DNA from 3 places in the Peribacillus sp. NJ4 genome. Region 1 is predicted to be linked to each of the others. Evidence: riboswitches for the same ligand, from Rfam matches in the RefSeq annotation. Region 1 holds a riboswitch; each other region holds the start of a gene.
The links. Region 1 has a riboswitch for cyclic di-AMP ahead of QUF94_RS26940 (cation:dicarboxylate symporter family transporter). Riboswitches for the same ligand answer to the same signal wherever they lie in the genome.

Region 1 (4,292 bases):
GAACCACATTTGCACTGTATAAAAAAGGATTTCAAAGTATAACGGGAATCGATATAACACCTGCCATGCTTCATGAAGCCGAAAAAATATCGTACGAATATAACCTGGATATACCCTTTATCCTTGGCGATGCAACGAAACTCCCTTTCAACAATTCATCATTCGATAAAGCAATCTTCGCTTTTAATGGTTTAATGAAAATTCCCCAGCGAAAAAATCGTACATTAGCTTTAAATGAAATAAATCGTATTTTAAAACCAGAAGGCATTTTCATTTTCACAACACACGACCGTGATAAAAACGAATATTATATGAATTTCTGGGAACAAGAGGAAATTATTTGGTGTGAAGGTAAACAAGATGAGAGGCTTTATGAGTTTGGGGATATTTTCACATTCGGAAAGACACCTCAAAAAGATACTTACCTCCATATTCCAACACAACTTGAAGTACTTGATGGTCTTGAAGAAGCAGGGTTTACAGTCATCGAGACCTTTTACAGAAGTGAATTATTCCATGAAAGTGATGATGTAAACGTTTTCTCTTCTGATTGCCGCTTCTGGATCGTTCAAAAATAAGGTACATTTTTTAAAATTCAAAAAAAATCCAGAGTGACATATCACTCTGGATTTTTTGTATTAAGAAACTTGCTCTAGTTCTTTATCGGAAGGCGGGTTGAATTGACCTTCCCATTTAGAGATGACGATTGCTGCAAGTGAATTACCAATAACGTTTACTACTGTACGTCCCATATCAAGAATACGGTCGATACCAGCAATAAATGCTAGACCTTCAATAGGAATACCAACTGTTCCTAAAGTCGCTAAAAGAACTACGAAAGATACACCTGGTACGCCCGCAATCCCCTTAGAGGTGATCATTAACACTAGCATCAGCGTAATTTGCTCATACATACTTAAATCAATTCCGTACATTTGAGCGATGAAGATAGCTGCTAACGCTTGGTATAATGTAGAGCCATCAAGGTTAAAAGAGTATCCAGTCGGAATAACAAATGTAGCAATATGTTTCGGACATCCCGCTTTCTCCATTTTTTCCATGATTTTCGGAAGAACAGCTTCTGAACTTGCTGTAGAGAACGCAAGAATCAATTCTTCTTTTAGAAGTTTAATCAATTTAAAGATATTGAATCCTACAAATTTCGCAATAAGACCCAGAATGACAACTACAAAGAAAATCATTGTTCCATATACAGAAAGCGCTAACTTTCCTAACGGAATTAAAGATTCCAGACCGAACTTGGAGATGGTCACACCGATTAGTGCAAATACCCCGATTGGAGCGAATTTCATGACCATATTCGTTAGGTAAAACATTCCTTCAGCTGTACCTTGGAAGAAACGGAATACTGGTTTACCTTTTTCACCGATAGCCGCAATACTAAGTCCAAACAACACGGAGAAGAAAATGATCGCTAGCATATCGCCTTCTACCATAGCTTTAACCGGATTGGATGGCACAATGTGAACGATTGTATCTACGAACGATTCATGTTGCTTAGTTTCGGCTGTATCGACATAGGTAGAAATATCAGTTTGTTCTAGCTTGTCCATATTTACACCAACACCAGGCTGGATGATATTCGCTGAAATTAAACCAACAGCAATCGCAATCATAGTTACCACAACAAAGTATGATATTGATTTAGCGCCAAGTTTACCTACTGATTTTAAATCGCCTACACCTGCAACAGCAACGATAAGGCTTGAAACGATGATCGGCACTACAATCATTTTAATCATTCGTAGGAAAATGTCTCCGAATGGCTGTAAAAAGTTTTGGGCCGTCTCATTACCATAAAAAATGGCACCAACGATAATCCCTAAAATTAAACCAATGAAAATTTGGCTAGCTAAACTTAATTTGAATTTCTTCATTTACTTTCCTCACCTTCCATAAAGTCTTTGATGCAAAAACATTTTTGTCTCGGTAAGGGAAACAAGATACTAATAAAAGAAAGTAATTTTTCTTTTTTTGAAAAACTCTGTCTTTACGCCGAAAAAAAAGACACTTCATGTGTCGATTTCTTATTGGCGTGAATATTCACACATGTTCCCTTAAAGACGCTGACGAGGTTAGCTGTCGGGTTAGGAATTGGAAACACAAAGCCCTTTCATTTCTGAATTCACCCCTAGCGGATAAAATCCACAAAAATGGGTCCCCCGTTCTTGGAATAAGATTAAGCGAGTTAACTTATAATAAAATATTATACTAAAAACGTTAATCTGTAAATATTTATTCGCAATCATTCTTGAAATAAACCTCAAAATATGTCTGAATATTCTGTATTAATGAATATTGTACCTATAATTTCATTGCCTAATTTTTATACATATAAGTTATATGGATATAGAAATAGCAACTAATTTGACATCCTCTCTCCTGATGAAAGAAGCGGTTATTTTTCCAAAATGCCAAGTAACAGATATCTTACTTTTTCCCTAGAGCTGAATTTCTTATAAGTATTAGTTTTCACTTTTTCAAATTGAATTGGAGTAATAAAATAAGAATGGTTCTTCACTACCCTATTCGGTTCTAATAGGATGACGTCACCTACGGATGGTCCCTTTATGAGTTCTTGCTTTCCTTCTGCTTTAAGTCCTTTTGTGATGTAATGTTTATCCACAAAGCCTTTTTTAGTCAACTTGTAGACATGCGGCTGTTCTTTGTAATGGACTGCCTCTATAGGAATGGAGGGTACACCCGCTTTCTCATTGGTTATTACAGTAAGATTGACTTTGGATCCCACCAACAAAGGTTCGGTTTCTTCACCTTCAGGTTCGATTAAAGCCTGAAATGGAAATCTGTTATCTTTTTTTATGGACGGCTCTTCTGCTGGATAGGAATGGATACGGCCAATCTTCCCTTTCAAAGTCTTTTTTGAGTCAGAAGAACTTGCTTTTATAGTCATGCCCACTTCAGCCTTTTTCATCTCCTCTTCGGAGAAATCACCTTCAATTGCCATATTTGTCGAAATAATGGATATAATGGGATTATTCAGGTTTTTATTGATATTCTTAACTACACCATAAGCTTCACTGGTCGTTACAATCGCGCTGGACTGCTCCTCAATAGACCTTAATTTAGCATCAAGCATTTTAACTTTTTCATTCAAACTGTTTTTTTCGAGTTCCTGCTTGTACATTTCTTGCTCAATGTTACTTTTAATAAGGTCTGAAGAGCTTGTTGTTATATCGATATTCAAGTTTCTTTCCACCGATTCATCAATGACCGCTTTATCGGGATCACGGGTCAATGTCCCTTGATAAGACCTCAACTTCCCTAAGTATTGGTCAATCCCTACAATTTCTCCCTCAGCGGCAGCTTTCTCCGATTCTACATTCGCTTTAAGCGCATCAAGTTCGGTTGCCGTATACTCAAACAACGAGGAGCCAGCCGTTACCGCATCGCCTTCTTTTACAAGGAATTTCTTAAAATCATTCTTCTTGGTATCGAAATAGATATCATACTCTTCCAAAGGTTTAATTACACCATTCGTTTGAATGGTATCCGTAATTGTATCTTTTTTTACCATTGTCCAGTTTTCCACGAAAACAGTTCGTTCCACTTTGCTTTCCTTTTTTTCAATAAGGTATAAGTTAACGGTTATCAAAACAGTCGACGCAATAGAGACCGCTGCTATTTTCCATTTCCCGCTCATTCTTTTCACCCCGCCTTATACAAATACGCCCACTTGGATATATGCTAAAAAGGCTTTAACAAACCAAGTGGCCAGATAGAATAGAACAATCATTAAAAAGATCAAATAATTATTTCGTTCTGAAAATTCCTTTAAATAAAAATATTGCAGGGCAATAATAAGAAATTGAAAAATGGTGATTTCGCTGAAAAAGTGAATAAAGTAATCACTTCTGAGAAAATACTGACTGATGATTCCTAAAGAAAAAGGATTGGCATCGTTGCCTATATCCATTAATACGAATAGAGGAATCAATAATATTTTTTCCACCAATTGCAAACCAAAAATGATCATTTGAACGATGACTATTTTTATGTACGGAATATCCGTAACGATCCAAAAGAATAGAGCTGATAAAAATATGTATATGGAAGGGTGGATTATGCCTGCTATTATATTGCCGCTCAATATCAGCAACTTTCCTGCTTCAAATTCATTAACACCCATCTTCGTGATTTCTTTGGAAAATGATTCTGATCCAATGCCAAAATACCCCTCAATAGCAAATACTAAAAGACTAAGAAGATATAAAAATAGTAATTTCCAACCAAGTCGTGTGACTGCCTCTGCA
Region 2 (4,292 bases), on a different contig from region 1:
GAAGCAACAAAATAATGAGTTCCACTTACATTTCTTTCAGATATTTGTTACAGAGGAAAGGGAATTCTTTAAGCGTCTTGATGAGTGGATTGAAGATATCGGTCAGGATGAGCAGCATTTAAACACACCCATCTATTTTATATTGAGGGAGTTTTTTCGAACGCAAGAGCAATATCTGGATTACATTGACCGATTTGTGGGATTGCATGGAGATCGATATACACGGGAGGAAGTAAATTCCTGGCATCGGATAGTGGTCAAGGTGTTCAGTGAAGTGATGGAGAGGTTTACGGAAGCGAATCATAAATATGCCAATAAAATTATGAAAGCCCAACAGGCCACGATCGATGAATTGAGCACGCCCATCATTTCCCTTAAAGATAATACCGCGTTGCTTCCCCTGATAGGCGATATTGACACGACGAGGGGCATGTCCTTGCTTGAAAACACCTTACAAAAGTGCGCTGAAAAAAATGTCACCAGGCTTTTCATTGACCTATCGGGCGTTCATGCAATAGATAGTGCATCCGCCCACCAACTGTCACAATTGATTGAATCCTTACATTTGATCGGAATTCATACAACCCTTTCAGGACTTCGGCCGGAAATAGCCATGACTGCCGTTAAGCTTCAACTGCCTTTTGATAAAGTGACGATAAAGTCCACTCTTGCCCAAGCGATCAGTACGATAAAATAATACATACATATACTTGGCAAGGGTATGCTCGTTATAAATTTCATCGAGAAGACCTCCATATGGCGGTCTTCTCGCATGTATAGGTGAATGCTACATTCAAAATAGGTGGCGGGCTCCATAAGGCAAGAGCCGGAACCTGCCAGATTATTCAATATTTGCAAAGACGGCTAGGTCTTCTTTATTGCCAACGACCAAAAGCATATCTTTTTCATGGATATCCTGATCTGGTGACGGTGCTATGATAATTTCTCCATTACTCACGATGGCAATGACGCTGATATTATATTTTGCGCGTAAATCAAGTTCCCTGAGGCTTTTTCCCTTCATACTCATGGGGAGGATGATTTCCTCGATATTGTATTCTTTAGACAGCTCTATATAGTTCAGCATGTTAGGGAACAGGAGCTGGTTCGCGACCCGTTCCCCCATATCCCTCTCAGGATAGATGACCCAGTCGGCACCAACTTTAGTGAGCACCTGACCGTGATTTTTATTAAGTGCTTTGGCAATGACCTTTTTAACCCCAAGCTCTTTTAAAAGCAAGGTAGTCAAAATGCTTGATTGCATATCATTTCCGATGGCTACGATGACACAATCGAAATTACGAATCCCGATGGATTTCAATGTCTCTTCTTCAGTGGTATCCGCCATGACTGCATGGGTAACGCTCAGTTCTGCATTCTCGACTCTTTCTTCGCTGATATCAATACCCAATACCTCTTGGCCAGCGGTATATAATCTATCTGCCACACTGCTTCCGAATCTGCCTAAACCGATTACGGCATATTGTCGTTTTCCCATCATTTACACTCCTTCATTTATGGTTAACCAATCATGATTTTCCCTTTTGGATGACGGAAGGGATCTGGCTTACGCCTCATTGCGATGGCGAAGGCAAAAGTCAAAGGACCCACCCGGCCTGCAAACATCGTGAAAATGATGAGCATTCGGCCAACCGGTGATAATTCGGGGGTCAAACCCATTGAAAGTCCCACTGTGGCGAATGCTGAAGTGGCTTCAAATAAAATCATCAAGAAATCACTTCCACTTTCTGTGATGGTCAGCAGAATGGAAATGATTGAAACAAGGAAGACCCCGATGAATGTAACGGATAATGCTTTAAAGATGGTTTCATTCAAAATGCGGTGACGGAATAATACCACATCGCCCTTTCCTTTAATCTGTGACCAAACCGTTCCAAGAAGCGTCGCAAATGTTGTTGTTTTAATCCCGCCGCCAGTCGATCCGGGTGAAGCCCCAACGAACATCAAGAAAATGATGAGCAGTAATGTAGGTTGAGTTAAATCAGGGATATTCAACGTATTGGAGCCTGCTGTCCTTGGTGAAACCGATTGAAATAAAGACGATAACGTTTTACCCATGAAAGATAAAGGCTGCAATGTTTTGGCATTACCGAACTCGAATAAAAAGATTAAAATTGCGCCGACGATTGTAAGGGTCAAGCTAGTCATCAGAACAACCTTCGTATGTACGGATAAACGATGGGTTTCACGATATTCGTATAGTTCATTCATTACGATAAAACCTATTCCGCCAAACGTGATGAGGAAGGCGACGGTAAGGGTTACGAATGGGTCCGATACATAAGGGGTCAAACTCCTGAATTCCCCCATTAAATCAAAGCCGGCGTTATTGAAATTCGATATGGAATGAAAAACCCCGTAATAGATCGCCTTGCCGATTGGCATGTCAAAAGAAAAGCGGATCGATAAGATCAGGGCACCCACGCCTTCAATGATGGCCGTGAAAATTAAAAGCCGTTTTACTAACTTGACTACACCTGCCATGGATAGATTATTTAAAGACTCCTGCAAGAGTAACCTGCCTTTTAAAGAAATCTTTTTGCCTAATAAGAAAAAGAAAAACGTGGCAAATGTCATGAACCCTAGGCCGCCTATCTGAATCAGTGTTAAGATGACCAACTCACCAAAGGTGGTGAAAGTCGTCCCCGTATCCACCACGACAAGCCCTGTTACACATGTAGCGGAGGTTGAGGTGAATAAAGCATCCAGAAAAGAAAGACCATTCCCATTTTCAGTCGAAATCGGCAGGGTCAGCAAATAGGCCCCAATAAGTATCAGGATGGCAAAGCCGAGTACAAGGATTTTTGGCGGATCCAATAAATTTTTTGTTTTTATCAAATGATCATCCCTACCTATAAAAATATTGTGTAAAACTTATGAAATCTTAACCATCAATCCTCTTTATGAATCTTTTTCAAAGCATAATAAAAAGACCTGCGAAAACATCGAAAGGCTATTTTGCCACAAAAAGCGTGAAAAAAAAGCTCCCGAAATAGGCGGTCTTATGACCTCCTTCGCTTTAGCCGACGAAGTTAGCTGACGGGTAGGATGGCGAAAGAGCTGATCTCATCCCTTCTGCAAGGCAGAATTAACCCCAAATGATTGGGTCCTCCGTACTCAATTCCTTGAGTTTTGGCCGAAATGCATTAAATTGATAAACGTATTCTACTCCCATCATTTAGCAGTTGTAAACCCCTAAAGTGTAAAAAAATATTTCTTTAACAAAACTGAAAATTTACGTTTTATTTACATTTGAAAAACGTATTGACAAATATTAGTTAGCACATTATGATAGGTTCGATTAATCCGAATATGTTAACCAACATCGATGTACTTTATTCAACACTTTCAAGTAGAACATGTCATTGCAAATCTATTTTCTAATATAAATAAATTATTTTTCTTTTGAAAATCATAAAGAAAAAAAGTATGGCATTCTTATTAAAAGGTTTTAAACATTTTATAAAAAAGGCGGGCAATTATGGAGAAGACGTTCAATAGATATGTTATTAACGCTACAGGCAAGGGTGGACAGACATATTTAACACAATGCCAGGATAAAGATGCACTAAGGAAATGGATAGCCGATCATGAGGATCAAATCATAATGAATGAGTTAAGGATAACGGATAAGAAAAAGAATCCGTTGTTAAAATTGTTTTCTCTAAGGTAAATCAACTGAAATTATGTCATCCTGTGTACTATCCGGGAACTAGAGCGAAAAATCCATAACTTGTTTTGCTTTTAAACTCATTTATTTTTGAATGAGTTTTTTTGCGTTGAAAATTATGACGTTTACACTATTAATACAATAATGTTAAAATTTAGAAAATGATGAATATGGATGTAATGAAGAGAAAGCAAATGAAATGACCACTTTTCAGAGAGCACCGTCAACTGGAAGGAGTAGTAAGCATAAATTGAAGCAATTCTCGGGAAGGGTATGCTGTGACGGGATCTTCCGTTATGGTGCATAGTAACACCGCACTATTGATCTCGTCCCCCGAGAAGCCTTTCCTGGGGATGGGATTTATATTTCCTTTTCTAAGGAGGAGAAGCGTTGACATTCAAAAATTTATTAGTAGCTTGGAAATATCCCTCCATTCTATTGTGCGGCATCGGGATTTCGAACTTTGGTGCATGGGTTTATTTTATTGCACTTAATTTAATCGTGCTGGATATGACTGATTCAGCTTTAGCGGTAGCTGGACTTTATATCGTTAAACCGATGGCTGCCATATTTACGAATGTTTGGGCAGGCAGCGTGATCG
Region 3 (4,292 bases), on a different contig from region 1:
GGTCCTCCCCCCAGTTTCACATTAAATAGAACGATGCTTCCCCAGAATAATGCCGGCAAGAGAGCTAATAATATATCCATCTTCAACCCCCATATATGTAAGTTCCAATCTATAGCGGAAATTTCATTTAGTCTTCTTTTTAATATGTTCGCATTATTTGAATTGAACCTTGGTAATTTTATGAAGTGTTCAAAAACCACCCTTCCGTTCCAATATCCAACTTACAGAACACTTGATTCTCTGTAAGTTTCTAGGGTGAAAAATAAAAAGAAGCAAACCCTATCAAGGTTTGCCCAGCTTGTCGACAAAAGGGAGTTCGGAATGGTCTCATCCCGAACTATGATTTAATAAAATGGTCTTTACTGTTTTATGAAACCCCCAATAGATTGAAGAAATTTGCGACACTCCTGCCGAATAACTGGTTAGACGGGACACCTGAGTCGCTTGCGTAGAGGTGGCTTGGCAGACAGTCGGCGGAAAGGGAGCGGATTTCTGAAAACAACTGGAACGTTTTTTAAAGAAAAAAACTGTAGGCAAATTCGCTTTCTTCGAATTTACCTACAGTCTGAGCAAACCTGATCAAGGTCTGCTTCTATTCTTAAATTACTTCTTCAAATGATATGGCACTGTCGTAATAACTACATTTCTTCTATAAAGTAAGTAGGCCCGAATCAGTAAACTTGATTGGTTATGAAGAATATTGTGCCAACCCTTCTTCGGAATGAATTGCGGGATGATCACTGTAACTTTATAGTTAGATTCACTCGCCTTATGTTCAACTGTATCCACAAACTTAGTTAATGGCTGAATGATGCTTCTGTAATAAGAGTTCAGTGTGACGAGTCTAACATCAGGCTGCCACTTTTTCCATTTTTCTTCGAATTTCTTTTCATCTTCTCTTTCAAAAGCAACATAAACGGCAATGATCTGATGTGCTGAAAGAGATTTAGCATAATTTAAGGAATTCTCAACCACATGAGTTATACCCGCCACAGGTACAAGAATGATATTCCCTTCTATTGGTAAGATGGGCTCACAAGTTGTAATCCTCAGTTGGTCACCAACTGCTTCATAATGCTTTCTAATTCGATGAAAAATTAAAATGATGATTGGTAAAAAAATCAAAACAGACCATACCTGAGTAAATTTGGTTAAAAAGAATATCATCGTGACGATCAGGCTAATAATGGCACCAATTGAATTAATGGTTAATTTAACCAACCAGCCTTTTGGCTTTTCGCGGAGCCATTTAACGATCATCCCGGTCTGGGACAGCGTAAATGGTATAAATACCCCTACAGCATAAAGTGGAATTAGATTTTCTGTATGTCCTTCAAATGCTACTATTAAGATGATGGACGCAAGCCCCAGTATGATAATTCCATTGGAATATCCTAATCGGTCCCCTCTAATCGTAAACGCCCTTGGTATGAATTTATCCTTTGCAAGATTTACCGCAAGCAGCGGGAATGCCGAATAGCCAGTATTTGCGGCCAGTATCAAGATCAAGGCAGTCGTACCTTGAATGAAGAAGTACATGAAATTCCGTCCAAAGATCTCTTCAGCAATCTGCGAGACGACCGTGACCTCTGCGCTGGGAACAATGCTTAAATAATAGGCTAAGAATACGATTCCCGAAAATAATACAGCTAGTAAGGACCCCATCGCTATTAAAGTTTTTGCAGCATTATTCGGGGCTGGATCTTTAAAGTTCGGGATCGCATTGGAAATCGCTTCGACTCCTGTCAATGCGGAGCTGCCTGATGCAAATGCTCTTAGCAGTATAAATAAACTGATACCCGCTACCGGGGTCCCGATTGGCGCGTGCAATTCCGGTGAAACTCCTCCTGTCAAGATCTTGTAAATTCCTACACCAATCAAGATGAACAATGCTAAAACGAATAGGTACACCGGATAGGCCAAAACAGAGGCCGACTCCGTAACCCCCCTAAGATTTAGGATGGTAAGTAGAATGACGAAAATGATGGCTATGCCGACATTATATGAATGCAGGCCTGGAAAAGCGGACGTGATGGCATCCGTTCCTGCAGAAACACTTACAGCGACAGTTAATATATAATCGACCAATAAGGATCCTCCAGCTATCAACCCTGGATTGATGCCTAAATTGTTTTTTGAAACCACATAGGCTCCCCCGCCATGGGGATAGGCAAAAATGATTTGTCTATAGGACAAGATCAAGGCCATTAACAGGATCAATACCCCGATTGCTATCGGGATTGAATACCAGAATGCCGCGGCACCGACCGTGATGAGAACGATCAATATTTGTTCCGGTCCATAAGCAACCGAAGACAATGCATCAGAAGATAGGATGGCTAAAGCCTTAGTTTTGTTTAGCTTTTGTTCGCCAAGTGCATTTGATTTTAAAGGTCTCCCTATCAAGAACCTCTTTATAGAAGATAACATCAAGTATTCACCACCATATTTTAGTTATAAATTTATGTTCCCCCAGTTATTGCAAAAAACAAGACGAAATAAAAAATGCCTACAAGTCATAGCTAAATAGACCTGTAGACATCATTTTTTTTGTCTGACAAGCTCCACCTTCCTTCTCATATAACGCTTACGAGGTTAGCTGTCGGATTCGGACCTAAGAGTAGCCCTACCTTTACCTTGAAAGGATTCACCCCTTGGATTGAAAAACAATCCCTATAACGGGTCCCCCGTACCATAAGGTTTAAGCGATTTAGAAATATGAAACTGTTGATTATCATACTCCCGTGAAATGGAAAAGTAAATGAAAATTTTACACGGAAAAAGAATAATTTATTGTTAGTGAGGTTTTGTTCATGACGTATATTACATAAGGCATCAAAACAAATGATTGAAGGAAGGAAAGAGGTGAATGACATGTCTAAAAAAGAAGAAAAAAACAAATAATACCTGATGAAAATTTTCAGGTCAAAGCATTAACCAATCAATGAACAATATGGCGGTCCACAAAAGGAAAAATCATCAGCCACCATGGAGACAGCGAAGAACGAAACTGAATACCTATCTAATCAATCAACTAATTCGCCTTTCCCATTAAACAGTTCTGCCCCCGCTTGGATAGTCAACTTTAATTTCCATCCAATCAGAGGGCATTATTCATTATTCCCAATGATCCACTCTAATTAGTTCCTTCCTTCTTGAATTGGTCTCAAATTACTTTTCTTAAAGACAAAGTATTTCTGGCCAATATAGTTAAGTACTGTATAAAAGATTGTTCCAATCAGTACAGCCACATTTTGCTGCATGGATAAATGAACGGATCCTTCCATCGATTCTGCAATGGCTTGTCCTAAAGAATAAGCGGCGGAATAACAAATCAGGATGACGCAAAAGAAACGGGCAACTCCTCTCCGCAAGTCTATATTGCTTTTAAAGGTAAATGTCCTGTTCAACAGAAAACTCGTTACAGCTCCCGAACCATTGCCGAAAAAGGTGGAGATCCAGTAAGATAAATCAAGAACATTCATGAGAAAAAGCATGATGGAAAGTCCAACCGCTGTATTGACTATTCCAACCAATAAAAAGCGGATAAAGGAATTAGTGTGTTTTAGATAGTTTTTCAATACTGTTCCGTTCATTGTCTAGTTGCTCCCGTTTTGTTAAATCGAGCGGATTAAATAGATCCAGATCAACAATATATTTAGGCCGGCGTTTGGATTCATTATATATTTTACCGATATATTCCCCAATCAAGCCGACAGCAATCAACTGCAGTCCACCGATCAACCATATGGAGGTAATTAATGAGGTCCAGCCCGTTTCGGTCTGTCCATAAAACTTTAACCATAAAAAGTATGACCCAAAGAGTAAGCTAATGAAAAAGGAAAGACATCCTAGCCATAATACAAGCCGGATCGGCGTAACTGAAAAAGAAGTAATGCCATCAAGCGCAAAGGCAACCATCTTCTTTAATGGATACTTCGTTTCCCCAGCCAATCTTTCTTTTCTGTCATAATAAACAGAGTCCGTCTTGAACCCAATGAGCGGGACGATTCCCCGTAAAAAAAGATTCGTTTCTTCAAATTGTTCCAGCTCCACGATCGCCCTTTTGCTCATTAGCCGGAAATCGGCATGATTATAGATAAGGTTAACCCCCATCTTGTTCATCAATTTATAAAAACCAGTTGCAGATGTTCGTTTAAAAAATGAATCAAGGTCCCTTTTCTGGCGGACACCATATACAATTTCACAACCTTCATTGAATTTCCGAATGAATTCAGGGATGACTTGAATATCATCCTGCAAATCTGCATCAATGGAAATCACACAATCCG

Region 2: it holds a riboswitch for cyclic di-AMP, as region 1 does, so the genes downstream of both, QUF94_RS04320 (TrkH family potassium uptake protein) here and QUF94_RS26940 (cation:dicarboxylate symporter family transporter) in region 1, are expected to answer to the same signal.
Region 3: it holds a riboswitch for cyclic di-AMP, as region 1 does, so the genes downstream of both, QUF94_RS22200 (APC family permease) here and QUF94_RS26940 (cation:dicarboxylate symporter family transporter) in region 1, are expected to answer to the same signal.

Annotation. Positions count from the first base shown of each region.
Region 1 is NZ_JAUCFQ010000006.1:172,679-176,970, reverse strand. Features, by position in the region: gene QUF94_RS26945 (class I SAM-dependent methyltransferase) at 1-578, shown strand, start outside; gene QUF94_RS26940 (cation:dicarboxylate symporter family transporter) at 639-1,898, opposite strand; cyclic di-AMP (ydaO/yuaA leader) riboswitch at 2,071-2,217, opposite strand; gene QUF94_RS26935 (efflux RND transporter periplasmic adaptor subunit) at 2,420-3,682, opposite strand; gene QUF94_RS26930 (hypothetical protein) at 3,698-4,292, opposite strand, start outside.
Region 2 is NZ_JAUCFQ010000001.1:846,057-850,348, forward strand. Features, by position in the region: gene QUF94_RS04310 (STAS domain-containing protein) at 1-697, shown strand, start outside; gene QUF94_RS04315 (potassium channel family protein) at 842-1,498, opposite strand; gene QUF94_RS04320 (TrkH family potassium uptake protein) at 1,522-2,856, opposite strand; cyclic di-AMP (ydaO/yuaA leader) riboswitch at 3,028-3,169, opposite strand; gene QUF94_RS04325 (hypothetical protein) at 3,503-3,694, shown strand; gene QUF94_RS04330 (MFS transporter) at 4,082-4,292, shown strand, end outside.
Region 3 is NZ_JAUCFQ010000001.1:4,453,756-4,458,047, forward strand. Features, by position in the region: gene QUF94_RS22195 (RhaT/GlcU family sugar-proton symporter) at 1-80, opposite strand, end outside; gene QUF94_RS22200 (APC family permease) at 604-2,430, opposite strand; cyclic di-AMP (ydaO/yuaA leader) riboswitch at 2,569-2,718, opposite strand; gene QUF94_RS22205 (GtrA family protein) at 3,141-3,596, opposite strand; gene QUF94_RS22210 (glycosyltransferase family 2 protein) at 3,556-4,292, opposite strand, start outside.